Linked DNA regions of Actinomadura luzonensis. The protein of the gene in region 1 interacts with the protein of each later gene in a pairwise test. Links are inferred from orthologs where the notes say so. Each region holds a gene or a part of one and is shown on either strand. Other genes may lie near its edges.

What was found.
Region 2: the proteins of def (region 1) and MF672_RS10195 interact in binary tests that used the Escherichia coli proteins (3 or more experiments, as listed by UniProt). The link is inferred for Actinomadura luzonensis from one-to-one orthologs.

Annotation. Positions count from the first base shown.
Region 1 is NZ_JAKRKC020000001.1:6,282,791-6,285,891, forward strand. What follows is about bases 139-2,928. They hold def (peptide deformylase), read left to right. Parts: upstream 139-1,185; coding sequence 1,186-1,671; downstream 1,672-2,928. Other genes in these bases: MF672_RS29720 (GNAT family N-acetyltransferase), read left to right, coding at 139-453; MF672_RS29725 (hypothetical protein), read left to right, coding at 469-621; MF672_RS29730 (ribose-5-phosphate isomerase), read right to left, coding at 628-1,095; MF672_RS29740 (SDR family oxidoreductase), read left to right, coding at 1,681-2,412; MF672_RS29745 (aldehyde dehydrogenase family protein), read right to left, coding at 2,429-2,928. Outside these bases: more of MF672_RS29720, read left to right, coding at 1-138; more of MF672_RS29745, read right to left, coding at 2,929-3,101. UniProt on the Escherichia coli protein: Removes the formyl group from the N-terminal Met of newly synthesized proteins. Requires at least a dipeptide for an efficient rate of reaction. N-terminal L-methionine is a prerequisite for activity but the enzyme has broad specificity at other positions.
Region 2 is NZ_JAKRKC020000001.1:2,162,697-2,166,006, reverse strand. The notes cover bases 68-3,066. They hold MF672_RS10195 (aspartate-semialdehyde dehydrogenase), read left to right. Parts: upstream 68-1,037; coding sequence 1,038-2,096; downstream 2,097-3,066. Other genes in these bases: MF672_RS10190 (hypothetical protein), read right to left, coding at 2,163-3,066; MF672_RS10200 (aspartate kinase), read left to right, coding at 68-1,041. Outside these bases: more of MF672_RS10200, read left to right, coding at 1-67; more of MF672_RS10190, read right to left, coding at 3,067-3,310.

The DNA.
Region 1 (3,101 bases):
GTGCTGGACCGCGACCTGGTCAGCACGGTGCGGGCCGGCAGCAGGCCGGTGGACGACCCGCTGCAGGCGCTGCTGGCCGACCCCCGGCAGCTCCGCGCGACCTGGGGCGACGAGCTGTGGGTCCGCCTGGTGGAGGTGGACCGCGCGCTGACCGGCCGCGCGTACGCGGCCCCGGTGGACCTGGTGATCGAGGTCGAGGACGACGTGTGCCCGTGGAACGCGGGCCGCTGGCGGCTGACCGCCGACGCCGCCGGCGCGGAGTGCAAGCAGGTCGAGGACGAGCCGGACCTCACGGTGCCGGTGGCCGCGCTGGGGTCGGCGTACCTGGGCGACGGCCAGCTCGGCCCGCTGCTGGCCGCCGGGCTGCTGCGCGAGCACAACCCGGGCGCGGTGCGCGCGCTCGCCACCGCGATGTCCTGGAGCCCCAAACCGTGGGCGGGCCGCGTCTTCTAGACGTAGCCTCAAGTCATGGCGTTGCAGAGCTTGCAGATCACCGCGACGATCGCGATGCGCGCCCGCGAGGTGTCGCGGCCGTCGAAGGAGCAGCAGGAGGCCGCCGACCGGCGGCCCCTGCGCGACGAGATGCCCCGGCGCGAGGCCAGGCGGAGGCCCCAGGGCTAGCGCCCGCTACGGCAGCGGCGGGAGCTGGCCGATCGTCTCGTAGGAGGCGAGCTGCGCGATGCGCCGGCTGTGGCGCTCGCTGCCGGAGAAGGCCGTGCCCAGGAACACCTCGGCGAAGCGGGTGGCCTCGTCGAGGGAGTGCATGCGCGCCCCGATGCTGACGACGTTGGCGTTGTTGTGCTCGCGCGCCAGCTGGGCGGTCTCCTCGCTCCAGGCCAGGGCGGCGCGGATGCCGCGCACCTTGTTGGCGGCGATCTGCTCGCCGTTGCCCGAGCCGCCGATGACGATGCCCAGGCTGGCCGGGTCGCCGGCGACGCCCTCGGCGGCGCGCAGCACGAACGCCGGGTAGTCGTCCTCGGCGTCGTAGACGAAGGGACCGCAGTCGGTCACCTCGTGCCCGTGGTCCTTGAGCCAGGACACGAGGTGGTTCTTGAGCTCATAGCCGGCATGGTCGGCACCGATGTAGACACGCACCCGCCCAGTCTTCCACAGCCACACGGATACGGCTCGCTCGCTAGAGTAAGGACCAGACCCGAGATCCAGTCCTTACGTGAGGCAGGAACCATGCGAGAGATCCGCGTCATCGGCGATCCCGTGCTGCGCACGCCCGCCGAGCCGGTCACGGACTTCGACCGCGAGCTGCGCCGCCTGATCGAGGAGATGTTCCAGGCGATGTACGCGGTCGACGGCGTGGGCCTGGCCGGCCCGCAGGTCGGCGTGTCGCGGCGGTTGTTCGTCTACGACGTCAACAACCGCAAGGGCCACGTGATCAACCCGGTGCTCACCGTGGACGACCCCGAGGAGATCGTGGACGAGGAGGGCTGCCTGTCGGTGCCCGACCGGCAGACCGGCCGGCCGATCTACGCGCCCGTCGCGCGCGCGTCCGGCGTGACGGTGGAGGGGCTGGACCGGCTGCAGCGGCCGGTGCGCGTCCGGGCCAGGGGCACGCTGGCGCGCTGCTTCCAGCACGAGTGCGAGCACCTCGACGGCAAGCTGTACGTGGACCGCCTGCCGCGGAACGACGCGCGCAAGATCATGCTGCGCGCGTAGGTTGGCGGCATGAGCGTACTCGCCGGGAAGGGCGCGTTGGTCACGGGAGGCTCCAGGGGCATCGGCAGGGCCGTCGTGGAGCGGTTGCGCAGGGACGGCGCGGAGGTCGTCTTCTGCTACGAGCGGTCGGAGGAGGCCGCGCGGAGGGTGGCGAAGGAGACCGGCGCGGTCGCGGTGCGCGCCGACCTCGCCGACCGGGGCGACCTGGAGCGGCTGTTCGCCGAGGCGGAGGCGCGGCTGCCGGGGCTCGACGTCCTGGTCAACAACGCGGCCTCCGCCGCCGGGCAGAAGCCCATGGTGGACGTCACGGACGACGACTACGAGCGTTCGTTCGCGGTAAACGTGCGCGCGGTGTTCCTCGCCATGCAGTGGGCCGCCAGGGTGATGCGCGGCGACGGGCGCATCATCAACATCTCCTCGGTCAACACCCGGGTGCCCGCCCCCATGCTGACGCTCTACTGCGGCGGCAAGGGCGCGATCGAGCAGTTCGCCAAGGTGGCGGCCAGGGAGCTCGGCGCCCGCGGGATCACCGTCAACGTGGTCTCCTCCGGCGCCACCGACACCGACATGCTGCGCGGCGCCAACCCGCCGGAGGCGCTGGTGCAGACGGAGGCGTTCACCGCGCTGCGGCGGCTGGGCCGGCCGGACGACATCGCCTCGGTGGTGGCGTTCCTGGCCGGGCCCGACGGGCGGTGGGTGACCGGCCAGAACATCATCGCCAGCGGCGGGCTGCTGGTCTGACAGTGATGCCCGCGCGTCAGAGCTGCAGCGACTTGATCTCCAGGAACTCCTCCAGGCCGTGCTCGCCGAGCTCGCGGCCGATGCCCGACTGCTTGTAGCCGCCGAAGGGGGCAAGCGGGTTGAACCGGCCGCCGTTGACGGCCACCTGGCCGGTGCGGAGGCGCCTCGCGACCTCGACGGCGCGCTCCTCGCTGCCCGCCCAGACGGCGCCGGCCAGGCCGTAGCGGGTGCCGTTGGCGATCTCGACGGCTTTGTCCTCGGTGGTGTACGGGATCAGCGACAACACCGGGCCGAAGATCTCCTCCTGCTCGATCGTCATGCCCGGCTCCACGCCCGCGAACACGGTGGGCTCGACGAAGTAGCCGCGCTCGTAAGGCCGGTCGGTGCCGCCGGCCACCAGCCGGGCGCCCTCCTCCTGGCCGCGGTTGATGAAGCGGACCACCCGGTCGCGCTGGACCTGCGAGACCAGCGGGCCGACGCGGGTGGCCTCGTCGAACGGGTCGCCCACGGTGTAGCCGCGGGCGGCCTCGACGGCCAGGCGGACGGCCTCGTCGTACTGGTCGCGGTGGACGATCATCCGGGTCCAGGCCGAGCAGGTCTGGCCGGCGTTGACGAAGCAGTTGGCCACGCCCACCTTGACCGCGGCCTTGAGGTCGGCGTCGGGCAGGATGACGTTGGCGGACTTGCCG
Region 2 (3,310 bases), 4.1 Mb from region 1 along the record:
GCGCTGCTGGCGATGGCGATCGCCAACCTCGGCCACGAGGCCCGCTCGTTCACCGGCTCGCAGGCCGGTGTGATCACCGACTCCACGCACGGCAAGGCGCGCATCATCGACGTGACGCCGGGCCGCATCCAGGAGGCCATCGCCCAGGGCCACATCGCGATCGTGGCCGGCTTCCAGGGCGTCTCGCAGGACACCAAGGACATCACCACGCTGGGCCGGGGCGGCTCCGACACCACGGCGGTGGCGCTCGCGGCGGCCCTGGAGGCCGACGTGTGCGAGATCTACACCGACGTGGACGGCATCTTCACCGCAGACCCGCGCATCGTGCCCGCGGCCCGCAAGATCCCCAGGATCTCGTACGACGAGATGATGGAGATGGCCGCGTGCGGCGCGAAGATCCTGCATCTGCGGTGCGTCGAGTACGCTCGTCGCTTCGACCTGCCGATCCACGTCCGGAGCTCGTTCAGCACCAAGGAAGGCACGTGGGTCGTCTCCGACCCTTACACCGAAGGAACCGAGATGGAGCAGCCGATCATCTCCGGCGTCGCGCACGACCGGAGCGAGGCCAAGATCACTGTTGTCGGGGTGCCCGACAAGGTCGGCGAGGCTGCCTCGATCTTCAAAACGCTGGCCGACGCCGAGATCAACATCGACATGATCGTGCAGAACGTCTCGGCCGCGGCCACGGGCCGCACGGACATCTCCTTCACGCTGCCGACGGCCGACGCGCAGACCGCGCTGACGGCGCTGAAGAAGATCCAGGCGCGCATCGGTTACGAGTCGCTGCTCTTCGACGACCAGATCGGGAAGGTGTCGCTGATCGGCGCGGGCATGCGCTCGCACCCCGGCGTCACGGCGACGTTCTTCGCGGCCCTCGCCGACGCGGGGGTCAACATCGAGATGATCTCGACGTCCGAGATCCGCATCTCAGTGATCGTCGAGCAGGACGGCGTCGACGCGGCCGTGGCGGCCGCGCACCGCGCCTTCGATCTCGACGCCGACCAGGTCGAAGCCGTGGTGTACGGAGGTAGTGGACGATGAGCAGGCCCAATCTGGCCCTGATCGGCGCGACCGGCGCCGTGGGCACCGTCATGCGCGACATCGTGTCGACCCGCGAGGACATCTGGGGCGAGATCCGCCTCGTGGCCTCCCCGCGCTCGGCCGGCAAGGTGCTGCGGGTGCGCGGCGAGGACGTCGTGGTGCAGGCGCTCGCGCCCGAGGTGTTCGACGGCGTCGACATCGCCATCTTCGACGTGCCCGACGAGGTCTCGGCCGTGTGGGTGCCGATCGCGGCCGAGCGCGGCGCGATCGCCATCGACAAGTCCGGCACCTTCCGCATGGACCCCGACGTGCCGCTGGTGGTGCCCGAGGTCAACCCGCTCGACGCGCGCAACCGGCCGCGCGGCATCATCTCCACGCCCAACTGCACGACGCTGTCGATGATGGCGGCCATGGGCGCGCTGCACGCCGAGTACACCCTGACCGAGCTGGTCGTGGCCTCCTACCAGGCGGTCTCGGGCGCGGGCGTGGCCGGTTCGGCCCGCCTGTACGACGAGGTCGAGGCGCTGGCCGGCGACCGCACGATCGGCCAGGCGGCCGGCGACGTGCGCAAGGCGCTGGCCAACAAGCTGCCCGCCGACTCGCCGTTCCCGGCGCCGATCGCGTTCAACGTGGTGCCGTGGGCCGGCTCGCTCAAGGACGACGGCTGGGCCTCCGAGGAGCTCAAGCTCCGCAACGAGTCCCGCAAGATCCTCGGCATCCCCGACCTGAAGGTCTCCGCGACCTGCGTCCGGGTGCCGGTGATCACCACGCACTCGCTGGCCGTGCACGCGCGCTTCGAGCGCCCGATCACGGTCGCCGACGCGCACCGCGTCCTGGAGGCGGCGCCGACGGTGGTCCTCATGGACGACCCGGCGAACGGCGTGTACCCGACGCCGCTCGACGTGGTCGGCAACGACCCGACCTACGTGGGCCGCATCCGCCAGGCGATCGACTTCCCGAACACGCTCGACCTGTTCGTGTGCGGCGACAACCTGCGCAAGGGCGCGGCGCTCAACGCGGCGGAGATCGCCGAGCTGGTCGCGGGCGAGCTGTAGCGGTACTTGGTCCTTCGGGGAAGTGGGCGTCGCGCGGGTCGCGCGGCGTCCACTTCCGCGTCGTGCTCACCGGAACAGGATGTCCCAGTGGTCGATCTCGTCGGCGAAGGTCGTGCCCGAGGCGGAGCGGTAGAGCCGGGCGCCGTCGCCGCGCACTCCTGACTTCTTGTGGTTCTTCGTGATGTAGTGGTCGATGCAGGAGTTGTGGCTGATGTCGAGCTTGTAGCCGTTGCCGTGGCTGAAGCGGCCGGGCGCGTGGCCTTCCTCCGTGCCGCCGGTGACCATGATCGGGCAGCGGCTCTCCTGCTTGAGCTGGATGATCCGGGCGACCGTGCCGGTGCGCACCTTGTCCAGCGACGTGCAGTGGTGCTGGTGCTTGCTCGCGCAGTTGCCGGTGGACTTGGTGCGCAGGCCCGCGCTCCTCAGCCAGCCGTTCGCGATGGCGTGGGACATGCGCACGGCCGCCTGGCGGGGCAGCACCCGCGTGAGGTCCACCCGGGCCTGCGGGCCGAGCACCCGGGCGCGGCCGTGGACGGCGTGCGGCCGGATCCGCGGCAGCCGCACCACGCCGGTGCGCACCGGGCTCTCCAGGGCCTTGACGACGGCGGCGCTGCGGAGCGTGCGGCCGCCGATGACGGCGCGGGTCGCGGAACGGATCACGGAAGGGGCGGAGCGCCGGGCGGCGTGGCCGCCGGGCTGCCTCGGCGCCCCGGCCTGAGCCCCGAGCCCCGTCCTGGTCCCCAGCTCGGTCCCGGCCCCGGCCGGAGTCCCGAGCTCAGCCCTGGTCCCGTTCTGAGTCCCGAGCCCCGTCCTGGTCCCGTTCTGAGTGCCGAGCTCGGCCCAGGCCCCGGCCTCAGTCCCGGCCCCGGTCCCCGGGCGGATCGAGCCCGCGCCGGACGAGCCCGCGCCGGACGAGCCGGCGCTGAACGACCGGGCTTCGGCCTGTGTCCCCGTCTGTGTCCCCGTCTGTGTCCCCGCCTGCTCTCCGGCCGGCGTGCCCGCCTGGTCGCCGGTCTCCTCGACGGTCCCGTCGGCGGTGAGCGGCCGCAGGGCGGCGGTGAGCGGCCGGACGAGGGTCGTCGCCGCGGCCTCAGGACGCGTGACGTCCCCGTGCGCGCTCCGGGCGCCGTCCAGGCGCACCTGCACGAGCAGGAGACGCTCGACGGCCGAGCGGTCCGCCCGGGGCCCCATCACGTCCGTGAGCCCCGCCAGGA